DNA from 3 places in the Croceicoccus sp. YJ47 genome. Region 3 is predicted to be linked to each of the others. Evidence: riboswitches for the same ligand, from Rfam matches in the RefSeq annotation. Region 3 holds a riboswitch; each other region holds the start of a gene.
What was found. A riboswitch is a leader RNA that binds a small molecule or an ion and turns the genes downstream of it on or off. The one in region 3 is predicted to bind cobalamin.

Region 1 (4,155 bases), 1.7 Mb from region 3:
CTGCACCATGAGGAATTCGGACCGGCCATAGCCGAGCGTCGTCGTCCCGTATCCCAGCGCGAAGGCGGTCGACAGATAGAACACGGCGAAACAGGCCACGACCGAAAACGTGCCCGCCAGCGTCGCGGGCAGGTGGGAGCGCAACAGGTCGGCCATCGGCGCCTTGGCCGGGGGAGCCTCCTCCATCGCGGCGGCAAAGGCCGGCGTCTCCGTCAGCTTGAGCCGCACCCACAGTCCCAGCACGACGAGCACCGCACTGAGCAGGAACGGCACGCGCCAGCCCCATTCGACGAATTGCGCATCGCTCAACACCGAACCGAGCAGAAGGAAGAAACCATTGGCAAGGATAAAGCCGATCGGCGCGCCCAGTTGCGGGAACATGCCGAACCGCGCCTTGTAACCCGGCGGCGCGTTTTCCACCGCGAGCAGGGCCGCGCCGCCCCACTCCCCGCCGAGGCCGAACCCCTGCCCGAAACGCAGGATGCAAAGCATGAGCGGCGCCAGCCATCCCGCCATCTCATAGGTCGGGAGAAACGCGATCAGCAAGGTGGACCCGCCCATGAGCATGAGCGAGGCGACAAGCGTGGATTTGCGCCCGATGCGGTCGCCGAAATGGCCGAACACCGCCGCGCCGACGGGCCGCGCGACAAAGGCGACGCCAAGGCTGGCATAGGCGGCGAGCAATTGGGCCGACGGCGATCCTGCCGGAAAGAAGAGCGGACCGAAGACCAGCGCGGCCGCGGTCGCATAGACATAGAAATCGTAGAATTCGACCGCCGTGCCGACCATGCTCGCCAGCAATACGCGCCCGTGACCCCGAAACCCTTGCAACATCCGTCTTCTCCCTCGCGCGCCGCTATAGGCGAGGGGCGGCGGCGTTGCCTAGACGGCTTGTGGCGCCGCACGGCCCGGCCCATCGGCCTGTTGCACGCCGCGCGATTGCTGCTAGCCCGGCGGGCCGATCCCTTGAGACATGGAACCCATCATGACCGACGCGACGCCTGACGAAACCTCCGCACAGCACAAGGCCCGGATGCAGGAAATGCAGAAATCGCAGGCGAAGCGCCGGCGCGAGCTGACCGATCCGGAACGCGGGCTGGTGCTGGTGCATACGGGCGATGGGAAGGGGAAGTCGAGCTCGGCCTTTGGCGTGATCGCGCGCGCGCTCGGCTGGGACAAGAAGATCGCGGTCGTGCAATTCATCAAGGGCAAGTGGAAGACGGGCGAGAAGAATTTCTTTGCCCGCTTTCCCGATTCCATCGACTGGCACGTGATGGGCGAAGGCTTCACCTGGGACACGCAGGATCGCGCGCGCGACATCGAGGCGGCGGAGAAGGCGCTCGCGACCGCGGCCGGGCTGATCGCGTCGGGTAAATACGATCTCGTCGTGCTGGACGAGATCCACATTGCATTGCGCTACGATTATCTCACACCGGAGGCGGTGATCGCCGCGCTGGAAGCGAGGGGCGATACGGCGGTGATCCTGACCGGGCGAAACGCACCGCAGGCGATCATGGACTATGCCGATACGGTGACAGAAATGACGGAGATCAAGCACGCCTATCACGGCGGCATCCGCGCGCAGCAGGGCATCGATTTCTGACCATCGCGGGATTGACAAGCTGCGCGCGCTTTCGCAATGGCTGCGCGCAGACGGTGCTGCGCATGCGAAATCATGTGGAAGCTAAGAGGGAAGCCGGTGCGATGCCGGCGCTGTGCCCGCAACTGTAGGCCGGGAGCCTCGAGCCAACATGTCACTGGCAATGCCTTTCGCAGGCACGCCGGGAAGACGGTTCGAAGGCGTCGATCGGTGAGCCAGGAAACCTGCCGTCGCGTCGTTCGTCCGGGGCCGGGTCCAGCCCACAGGGACAGGAAAGTTTCTTTCCGAAGTAGCGACAGCCTGGCCGGTTTCCGGTGCCGCGGGTCCATGATCTGTCGGCAGGCCTTTGTTGTCGAACGAACCGCGTGGGTATCGGGGCCCTCGCGCGGGCCTTGCTTTGGACGTTTACCATGATTTTCAATTTCCGTCTTCTGGCCGCCGCATCGGTGCCCGCACTTCTTGCCGCGAATGCCGCCTCGGCGCAGATGCTGACGCCATCGCCCGTCGACCTGCCGCGCGGCGACGCGATTTCGCAGGATACCATCGTGGTCACCGCCAACCGCACCGAACGTGCGATCAGCCAGGTCGGCCAGTCGGTCACCGTCATCGCCGAACCCGAAATCATCGCGCGCCAGCCCAGCGACGCGCTCGACGTGTTGCGCACCGTGCCGGGCGTGACCTTCACCCGCAATGGCGGCATCGGCACCAATGCCGGCGTGTCGATCCGCGGGGCGGACAGCGACCAGACCGTCGTGCTGATCGACGGGGTGAAGCTCAACGATCCGGCCTCGACCGGGGGCGGGTTCAATTTCGGTCCGCTGCTCATGGGCAATATCGCGCGGGTCGAAGTCGTGCGCGGATCGCAATCGGTGCTTTACGGAAGCCAGGCGATCGGCGGCGTGGTCAATCTCTTCACCCGTGCACCGGGGGACGAGCCGGCCATGTTCGCAAGCGCGCAATACGGATCGCGCGACACGGTCGAACTGGTTGGCAATGTGTCGGGCCGGGCCGGGCCCGTGGGCGCGAGCCTTGGCGCGACCTATCTGCGCACCGACGGCATCTCGGCCTTCAGCGAGGCCCGGGGGGGAAGCGAGAAGGACGGCTTTGAAAGCATCGGCGTCAATGGCAAGCTGGATATTGCGCTCGCCAGCAATCTCTCGCTCGACCTTCGGGGGTTCTACGCCGATAGCGAGGTCGGCATCGACGGGTTCCCGGCGCCGCTCTACGCCTTTGCCGACACGCCGGAAGTATCGCATCGCGAGGATTTCGTCGGCTATGCCGGGCTCAATGCCGCGTTTTTCGACGGGCGGTTCCGCAACCGGCTCGGCTTCGCCTACACCAATATCGACCGCCGCAATGTCGATCCCAGCCTTTCGGGTGAGACCGAAACCTTTGCGGCACAGGGCGAAAACCGGCGCTTCGAATATCAGGGGATCGTCGATGCCGCCGATTTTGCCGAGCTGGTCTTCGGGGCGGAGCGCGAGGAATCCGAATATGACAGCGCGCCCAACGCCGCCGACGTCGCGATCAACAGCGCCTATGGCCAGGTGAACCTGACGCCGGTGCGCGGCCTGTCGCTTACCGGCGGGGTGCGGCATGACGATCACGACACTTTCGGCGGTGCGACGACCTTCGCGGCGAGCGGGGCCTATTCTCCCAACGCCGGCGCCACCGTGCTCCGCGCCAGCTATGGCGAGGGGTTCAAGGCGCCCTCGCTGTTTCAGCTTTACAGCGAATACGGCAATGGCGCGCTGCTGCCGGAACGGGCGGAAAGCTGGGACGTGGGGTTGACGCACAGCTTCCTCGGAAATCGCGCAGAGGTTGGCGTCACCTATTTCGAGCGGTCCTCGACGAACCTCATCGCCTTCGTCTCCTGTTTCGGGAATCCGGCGGCGATCTGTGCCGATCGTCCCTCCGGCACCTATGACAATATAGCGCGGGCGAGCGCCGATGGCTGGGAATTCGGGGTGGCGCTGCGGCCGGTTGACGGTTTCGACGTCGCGCTCAATTACAGCATCGTGGACGCGTTCGACGACATGACCGGCAACCGGCTCGCCCGGCGGGCGCGGGACAAGGCCAGCCTCGTCCTCGACTACCGGACGCGCGGCGGCATCGGGCTCGGCGCGACGGTGCTGATGGTGGGGGACAGTTTCGACAATGCGGCGAACACGCGCAGCCTCGACGGCTATGTGGTGAGCGACATCCGGGCAAGCTACGCGCTGACCGACAGGCTGGAGCTGTTCGGGCGGGTCGAAAACCTGTTCGACGCCGACTATGAAACGATATTCCGCTATGGACAGCCGGGGCGCATGGCCTTTGGCGGCGTGCGTTACCGGATGTAAATGCCGTGACAGGCCGCGCGATCATGCTGCAGGGCACAGGCTCCGACGTGGGCAAATCGGTGCTCGTCGCCGGGCTGTGCCGGATCGCGCGGCGGCGCGGCCTCTCGGTCGCGCCGTTCAAGCCGCAGAACATGTCGAACAATGCCGCCGCCTGTGCGGGCGGCGGCGAGATCGGCCGGGCGCAGGCGTTGCAGGCGCGCGCCGCCGGGATCG
Region 2 (4,155 bases), 240 kb from region 3:
AAGCGGGAACCAGCGCATCGACGCGGCGAAATCACCCGACTCCATCCGTACGCGGGGCATGGGTATGCGGGTCATGAATTGTATCGCGATGATCGCGGATCTCACGGCTGCAACGCCAATATGCGGGCGCCGCCCGGCTCGAACCGGTGGACCTCCAACGTGACGAGCACGCCATAGGGCAGGTCGATCGCCCAGGATTGCGCGTAACCGAACCCGCAAAGGCGGCACAGCGCCGCCCGGATCGACCCCGCATGCGCCACGATCAGCGTGTCCGGCCCGACCCGGCGCAGCGCCCGTGCCACCCGGTCGCACAGCGCGGACCAGCGTTCGCCGCCGGGCGGCGGATCGGCATCGGGATCGGCCCAGAACCGCGACAGCGCCGCATCGTCGAGATCGGCTGGCGATTGCCCCTCCCATTCGCCGAAATGCAGTTCGCGCCAGTCCGGGTCGCTCCGCACCGCAACGCCGTGCCATGCCGCGATCCGTTCCGCCGCGAGGCACGCCCGCATGAGATCGGAGGAGATGACCGCATGCAGGAACAGGCCGACGCTCTGTTCGAGACAGGCCGCCGTGCCCGATTCCAGCGGCGCCGGATCCGCATGGCCGATCAGCGTGCCCGCCCCCGCAGTCCGGCCATGGCGGATGAGATAGAGCCGTTGCCCGGTCATGCGCGATCCGTGACCGCGGCTTCCTCGAAGGTTGCCATGGAATCATGCGCCGTCACCGCCGCGCGCACGATCGGGACCGCGAGCGCAGCGCCCGTCCCCTCGCCCAGCCGCATGCCGAGATCGAGCAGCGGATCCAGCCCCAGCGCCGCGAGCAGGCGGCCATGCGCCGCCTCCGCCGAACGATGCGCGGCGAGGCAATGGTCCAGCATGTCGGGATGCGAAAGCGCAAGCGGCAGCACCGCCGCCGCCGCGATGAACCCGTCGACGAGCACGGGGATACGCAGCTGCCGCGCGCGCAGCACCGCGCCCGCCATCGCGGCGATCTCCCGCCCGCCGAGCCGGCGCAGCGTTTCGAAACCATCGGTGCAATGCGCGCGGTGGAGGGCGAGCGCCCGGTCCACCGCGGCACGTTTATGCGCCAGCGCCGCATCGTCCACGCCGGTCCCGCGCCCGACCCATTCCGCCGCCCCTTCGCCAAATCCGCAAGCGCAGATCGCCGCCGCAGGCGTGGTGTTGCCGATGCCCATCTCGCCCACGAATAGCAGCTGTGCCGCAGGATCGACCGCCATCGCACCGGCGGACAGCGCGGCAAGGCACTCCGCCTCGTTCATCGCGGGGGCGTCGCAGATGTCTGCGGTCGGCCCCTCCGCAGTCAGGTCCACGACCGAGAGTTCCGCCCCGCATGCCTGCGTGAGCGCGTTGATCGCCGCGCCGCCGGCGTTGAAATTGGCGACCATCTGCGTGGTGACTTCGGGGGGGAATGCGCTGACCCCGCGTGCGGCGACGCCGTGATTGCCGGCGAACACCACCGCCTGCACCCGGTCGAGCCGGGGCCGGGCCTGCCCCTGCCACCCGGCGATGAAGACCGCAATCTCCTCCAGCCTGCCGAGCGATCCGGCTGGCTTGGTGAGCTGCGCCTGCCGCGCCCGTGCCGCCGCGATGGCCGCCGCATCCGGGCGGGGCATGGCGGCGAGTGCGGCGTGAAACGCGTCCCGCGTCGCAAAGCCGTTCATGATACGGCGCCCATCCTGCTGTCGGAAACGGTCATTGTCTTGTCCTCGCACGGCGTTCGCCCCGCGTGAGCGTACCGTGGGAGAGCACGGCCGTGACACCTCGCACGGCCCGGCGCCCCCGGGCGGCATCGACGCACGAGGCAGGTTTCATCCGTCGCTGCGCGAGGCGAGCCCCGTTCGGCCGGGGCACCCTGCCCGGACGAAGAACGACCGCGACCGGCAGGTCTCCTGGCTTGCGGGTCGATGCCATGCGTGCCGCCTTCTCGGGACATGAAACAACGTCCCAATGGCGCCTGGCCCGATGGCTCTCCGCTTACAGTTGCAGGGGCAGCGCGGGGCTTTCACCCGACTTCCCTTTCAATCCCCGCACGGGGAACCTGTCGCATCCGCCGGGATATGGCGCGGCCCGTCGTTGCGCAAGCGGGAAATGCCCGGCCCGCATCGGGCGGCGGTCACCGCCCATCCGGCCTTCATTCCGCGAAATGCCGCGCGATGAATTCGGCGCCCAGCCGCAACCCTTCGGGATCGACCGAATGGCCGATGCCGGGCGCCGCGTGGCTGGCGACATCGAAGCCGCACGCCGCCAGCGCGGTTTCCGCATCCGCCATCGCGGCAAAGGGGACCACCGGGTCCGCATCGCCATGCACGAGCAGCACCGGCGGTTTCGTGACCGCCTCGTCGCGAAGCTGCGCCGCGCCGGTCAGCATGCCCGAATACCCCACGATAGAGGCGACCTGCCGCGACCGGCGCGGCCCGATATGCAGCGCGAGCATCGTGCCCTGGCTGAACCCGACGATGGCGAGATCGGCCTCGGTCAGATCATATTGCGCGAGCTTTCGCGTGATGAAGTCATCGACGGCGCCCGCCGCATTCTGCGCCCCGCGCGCCAGCGCATCGGGCGACAGATCGGCGAGCGGCCACCATTGATACCCCATGCCCATGTCGCAGGGGTTGGGCGCATCGGGTGCCAGGAAAAGCGCATCGGGCAGAGCCTGCTGCCACATGGGCGCAATGGAGATGAGATCCGCCCCGTTCGAGCCGTAGCCGTGCAGCAAAAGCACGATCCGGCGCGGCGCCGCCCCCGACAGGGGCTGACAGCTTTTCCCATTGACGATCTTCGACATGAAAGGCCTCGCTCGCTCTTCCGCCGCGAAACGGGCGGAACGGCCCCGCCCATGGCGCAGCATGCGGGCGAAGTCCACACGGGTCCGGCCCCCGGCATGCTGAACCCCATCGCGAAATTGCGCGTGGCGGCACACCCCCGGTGATCCCGCCCGCGTGATCCCGCCCGCGAGCGCTTCTGCAAGCTTTACGATAAGCTGCCGAGCCACCCGCCTGCCTGCCCCGCCCAATCCTTGGCCTTCGCACGATCCATCCATGGCGGTCGCCGTAATACGCCGCGACCCGTATCATGTTGCGCGGATGCGGAGACATTCGCGCACTACGCCCCGGCCCCGCCCTTGTTTCCCGGAAAGCGGCAGCGATGCACACGCCCCCCGGTCATGCGCGGCTTCGCGGGCGCACCCATGGCGGATCAGGCGTTTTCAAGCCATTCCCGGTCATAGGAACGGTCCTGCATGTCGTGACGGCCCAGCACGCATGCGGAAAGATCCGTCGCGAGAAAGCCATCGCTCGCCGCGTCCTTGCGGGCCCAGTCGACAAGCTCAGTCCGGTGAGCAAAGCGCCACTCATCGCCGCGCCGCTCGTACCGGTCGAGATAGCGGCCGCAGATCAGCATGTCATACGGCGCGCCTTCTTCCACGATGCGATGGAAGGCGTAATAATACACTTCCCCGAACGCGACATCGGGCCGGTCCGGATCATAGTCGATGAGATGCTGACCGATGATATGCTGATTGGCGAGATGCGCCTTGAGCAGGTCCTGCGCAAAGTCGACGAATTCAGGCCCGCTGCCTGTAAAGATGCCGTAGTCGGTCGTGGAATCCGGCCAGAATGTCGAAAGTTGAAGCGATCGGTCGAGCCGGTCCTGACCCCGCATGTATCGCGCCGCCAGGTCGCGGATGGCATCCTTTGCAAGCAAGGTCGCAAGTTCGGTCACTGATCTCTCCCGGCTGGCGCAAAGGCAACGGACATCGGCCTTCGCGCAAGGAGGAAGGGTCGCATTCGCATGCGCGCCGGGCGACTGAAGTTTTGGAGAGGGGCATTTTGCGTCAAAACTGAGCCTGAGGGAGCGCGCCCACCGTTCCGACATGCAATGTCCCGACGCGCGATATGCGCGACACGGCATTGCCATACGCCCCCGAATGACGAACGATCCTTTTAATTCCATCGGTCTGCCCCGCGTTTGGCTCGCCCCGTCGTATACCGGTCCGAAAACGGAATAAGTTCGGACCTTTTCCCGCGACGCCCGGTTGGTCCTACGGCTTCTCGGGACAATCGGGATCGATACGTGCCGCGGTAAAACCGATTTGAAAACCGGCACATACGGCATGTTCGCTCCATCGCGATCGCCC
Region 3 (4,155 bases):
CCTGGCGGAATAACCCATCCGTCACCGTGCTCACCTTCACCGCCGAACACGCGAACATCGTCGCCAGCGCTGAAGATGCAACGGCCGCGCGATCCCACGCCGCCGCCTGACATCGCCTTTCGAAAGGAGGTTTCCCCATGCCCGCAAAATCGCCCCCGCCGTCACACCGCCCGCACAATTCCGAACCGCCCCCTCCCTGCCCGGTCTGCAAGGATGCAGGCGAAGTCCCGCGCGAACTCGAAATTCTGCGGTGTTCGGCATGCGGTCGCCGCCCGAGGCCGTTGGCGCGCGAGGATAAGTGATGCTGACCATCGAAGCCGAAGGCCATGTCTGGCCCCTCGACACGTTCATCGACAGCCATCGCTTTCGGCGCAGCGACGGTGACGTGCCGCCCATCGCGCGGAGCGATTGGCCGCTCGCCTGCATAACGGCGGATTGCCGCATTATCGAAGAGCCGGCGCGCCACGTGCCCTGGCACACCATCATCGCCTATCGGGCGCCGGAGCTGTCGAGCCACCTCGCCCAATGTCCGGACTGCGGCGATACCGCCGAGATCGCCTCCAGCCTTTTCGCAAACGAGGACGGCACATTGATCCTCGACTGTCCCACCTGCGGAAGTGCCGATCCCGATGGGTATTGCTGATGGCCTGTCAGTCGCGCCCGATGCCCGGCGGCGGGAACGCTATCGTCTGCGGCACCCGCCACCGGCAGCGCTGCGCGTGCGGCCGCCCTGCCGTGCGTCTCTGCGATTGGAAGACCTCTTCCCGAACCGGAACCTGCGACGCGCCACTGTGCGCGCGCTGCACCACCTCGCCTGCGCCCGGAAAAGACCTGTGCGCGGCCCATGCCGAAACATACCAACAATGGAGAGCCGGACATGGCCGAAACCACCGATGATCGCCTGCGCCTGCTGATCGAACGGATCGAGCGGCTCGAGGAAGAAAAGAAGGGCATCGCGGACGATCTGCGCGAGGTTTACGGCGAGGCCAAGGCGGTCGGCTATGACGTGAAGATCATGCGCCAGATCGTCCGCCTTCGAAAAATGAAGGCCGACGATCGCCGAGAAATGGACATGGTCCTCGAAACCTACAAATCCGCGCTGGGCCTCGACTGATGGCCAGGGCCAAAGCACGCCCGATCGACCCCGCAACACAGGCCCGCGCGAAGCGCGCCGCAGCCGAGGTCGTCGCCAGCTGGTCGACCGAACAGCTGACCGCCTCGCTTGCCGGCGATCGCCTGGCGAAAGCCTGGGCCATCTCCCTCCATTCCGCGCGCGACGTCATCGCGTCCGAGCAGCGCCGCCGCGACCATTCCAAGAGGTTCGGATAATGAGCGAAACACTCCTTCGCCGCCCCGAAGTCGAGAAAGAAACGAGCCTGTCCCGAAGCACCATCTATCGTCAGATGAATGCTGGGACTTTTCCGAAGGCTATCCGCGTCGGCGCGAACTCAGTCCGCTGGCGCGAATCGGAAATCGAGGCGTGGAAGCAGAGCCGCCCCAAATTTCTCGACCCAGATTGACCCCATTCGCTGCTCTTCAGGGGGGCAGCATTGGGGGCATCTCACTTTCGAATTCGACCGCAAATACACCAAATACAGGGCATCTCATGACAATTTTTGATCCCGCCCTCGGGCACCATTTTCCCGGTGTCTCCTTACCCTCTTCGATTCCCGCAAATCGCGTTGACATGGCCGCCCGCGCACCGCATGGCCGCGTCAAGACGGTGCTGCAAACGTGAAAGCGTGCGCAGCTAAGAGGGAAGCCGGTGCGATGCCGGCGCTGTGCCCGCAACTGTATGCCGGGAGCCTGGAACCACATGTCACTGGCCGCCTGCCTTTCGGGGCAGAACGCCGGGAAGGCGGTTCCCCCAGGCGACGATCGGCAAGCCAGGAAACCTGCCGTCGCGTCGTTCGTCCGGGGCCGGGTTCAGCCATCGGGACAGGAAAAGCGTTTTTTCCGCAGAAGCGACAGCCAGGCCGGTTTTTCGGTGCCGGTGATTCGCCCATGGATCGCCGGCATGGCCATATGTCGATGTCAGGCCATGCGGGTGCCGGAACCGTCGCATGGCGGGGATTTGAACGCTTCGCCATGTACCGCACCCGCCCGATCTGTACGTCGCGCCGCCATGTCGCCGCCTGCTTTATTGTAAACGCTCGTGCGGCAACCCACCGCGACCGCGTGACGGGCCGCACGGCCTGCGCCAACATGCGGTATCGCCGATGATCGCGTTTCGCGCCATTTGCGCTTCATGGCTCGCCCTGCCGCTTTTCGCCTGCGCCCCGGCGGAGCAGCACGCGCAAGCCCCGATGGTGCATGCGGACGCACCTCGTCGGATCGTCAGCCTCGATTATTGTGCCGACCAATATGTCCTGCGCTTTGCGGAGCGGGACGACATACTCGCGCTTTCGCCCGATGCCGGGGAACGGTTTTCCTATATGCGAGAAGAAGCCGCGGGCATTCCCACCGTGCGGCCGCGCACGGCGGACGTGCTGGCGCTGCGGCCCGATCTGGTCGTGCGGTCCTATGGCGGCGGACCGGCGGTCGGGGCCTTCATGGAAACGGCCGGCGTGCCGGTGGTGCAGATCGGCTTTCCCGAAACGCTCGCCGATGTGCGGGAGGAGGTCGTGCGGATCGGCGGCGCGCTTGGCAACGGACAGGACGCGCGCGCCGTGGCCGCCGCGATGGACCGGCGGCTCGCGGCTGTGGCGGAACAGGGCGGAGCGAACCGCGCCACGCTTTACATGACCCCGGCGGGCGTGACCGCGGGCGAAGGCACGCTGGTCCATGAAATGATGCTGGCCGCGGGGCTTTCGAATTTTCAGGACCGGCCCGGCTGGAACCCGATCCCGCTCGAACGGCTCGCCTATGACCGGCCCGATCTCATCGCGGCGGCGTTTTTCGAAAGCGCCACGAACCATGTCGACAGCTGGAGCGCGGCGCGCCACCCGGTTGCGCAGGCGCAATTGCGCGAATTGCCGGTGGTCCCGCTCGACGGGGCATGGACGTCGTGCGGCGGATGGTTCCTGATCGACGCGGTCGAGGCGCTGGCCCGCGCCGAAAGGGCACCGCGATGAGCCGCGTTTCCGGCGTTCTCGCGCTCATGCTGGCGGGGGCGTTGCTGCTTTCGCTGCTGCTGGGCTCGGTCGATCTGCCGCTTTCGCGCGTGCTCGCAGCGCTTGCCGGGGAAGGTCCGGCGGGCGACAGGCTGGTGGTGTGGCAGATCCGGCTGCCGCGCGCGCTCGCCGCCGCGATGGTCGGTGCGGCGCTCGGCATGAGCGGCGCCGCGCTGCAGGGGTTGTTGCGCAATCCGCTGGCCGAGCCGGGCATTCTCGGCGTGTCGGCGACGGCGGCGCTTTTTGCGACCTTCGTGCTGTATTTCGGGCTGGCGACGGCGGGGCCGCTCGTGCTGCCGCTCGCGGCGGTGGGGGGCGCGCTGCTCGCGACGATGGTCGTGGCGGCGGCGGCAATCGTCACGCGTTCGGTCGTGACGCTCATCCTCATCGGAGTCGGATTGTCGAGCTTTTCGGCGGCGGTCATGGCATTGTTGATGAATCTCGCGCCCAATCCGTTCAGCCTTGCCGACATGGTGAACTGGATGCTGGGCACGGTCGACAACCGCAGCCTTGCCGACCTTGCCTTTGCCGCGCCGTTCATGGCTCTCGGTGCGGCCATATTGATGGTGTCGCGCCGGGGTCTGGCCGCGCTCGCATTGGGCGACGAGGCGGCAGAGGGGCTCGGTCTCGACCTCGGACGGCAACGGCTATGCGTGATTCTGGGCGCGGGGCTGGCCACCGGGGCGGCGGTGGCGCTGGCGGGGGCGATCGGGTTCGTGGGGATCGTCGCGCCGCATCTCGTGCGGCCATTCCTGCGCTATGATCCGGCGCGATTGCTCGTGCCGTCGGCGCTGCTCGGCGCGGTGATGCTGGTGATTGCGGATATTGGCGTGCGCGTGCTTCCCACCGATGCGGAGCTGAAGCTGGGCGTGGTCGCCTCGCTCTTTGGCGCGCCGGTGTTCGTGTGGATCGCGGCGCACAGGCGGCTGGCATGACGCTCCTTCGGGCAGATGGGCTGCGCTATCTTGCGGGCGACAGGCCGCTGGTGAAGGATGCGAGCTTCGCACTGGAGCCCGGAACGCTCAACGTGCTGATCGGGCCG

Region 1: it holds a riboswitch for cobalamin, as region 3 does, so the genes downstream of both, JD971_RS01295 (TonB-dependent siderophore receptor) here and JD971_RS09675 (ABC transporter substrate-binding protein) in region 3, are expected to answer to the same signal.
Region 2: it holds a riboswitch for cobalamin, as region 3 does, so the genes downstream of both, cobT (nicotinate-nucleotide--dimethylbenzimidazole phosphoribosyltransferase) here and JD971_RS09675 (ABC transporter substrate-binding protein) in region 3, are expected to answer to the same signal.

What each region holds. Positions count from the first base shown of each region.
Region 1 covers NZ_CP067087.1:297,738-301,892, reverse strand. Annotated here, with positions in the region: gene JD971_RS01305 (MFS transporter) at 1-834, opposite strand, end outside; gene cobO (cob(I)yrinic acid a,c-diamide adenosyltransferase) at 986-1,603, shown strand; cobalamin riboswitch at 1,638-1,847, shown strand; gene JD971_RS01295 (TonB-dependent siderophore receptor) at 2,011-3,942, shown strand; partial or broken gene JD971_RS01290 (cobyric acid synthase) at 3,966-4,155, shown strand, end outside.
Region 2 covers NZ_CP067087.1:2,230,545-2,234,699, reverse strand. Annotated here, with positions in the region: gene JD971_RS10920 (adenosylcobinamide-GDP ribazoletransferase) at 1-105, opposite strand, end outside; gene JD971_RS10915 (histidine phosphatase family protein) at 102-668, opposite strand; gene cobT (nicotinate-nucleotide--dimethylbenzimidazole phosphoribosyltransferase) at 665-1,681, opposite strand; cobalamin riboswitch at 1,882-2,077, opposite strand; gene JD971_RS10905 (alpha/beta hydrolase) at 2,152-2,805, opposite strand; gene JD971_RS10900 (nuclear transport factor 2 family protein) at 3,216-3,740, opposite strand.
Region 3 covers NZ_CP067087.1:1,991,503-1,995,657, reverse strand. Annotated here, with positions in the region: gene JD971_RS09700 (hypothetical protein) at 1-110, shown strand, start outside; gene JD971_RS09695 (hypothetical protein) at 302-643, shown strand; gene JD971_RS09690 (DUF2312 domain-containing protein) at 878-1,114, shown strand; gene JD971_RS09685 (hypothetical protein) at 1,114-1,329, shown strand; gene JD971_RS09680 (AlpA family transcriptional regulator) at 1,329-1,520, shown strand; cobalamin riboswitch at 1,705-1,918, shown strand; gene JD971_RS09675 (ABC transporter substrate-binding protein) at 2,220-3,074, shown strand; gene JD971_RS09670 (iron ABC transporter permease) at 3,071-4,048, shown strand; gene JD971_RS09665 (ABC transporter ATP-binding protein) at 4,045-4,155, shown strand, end outside.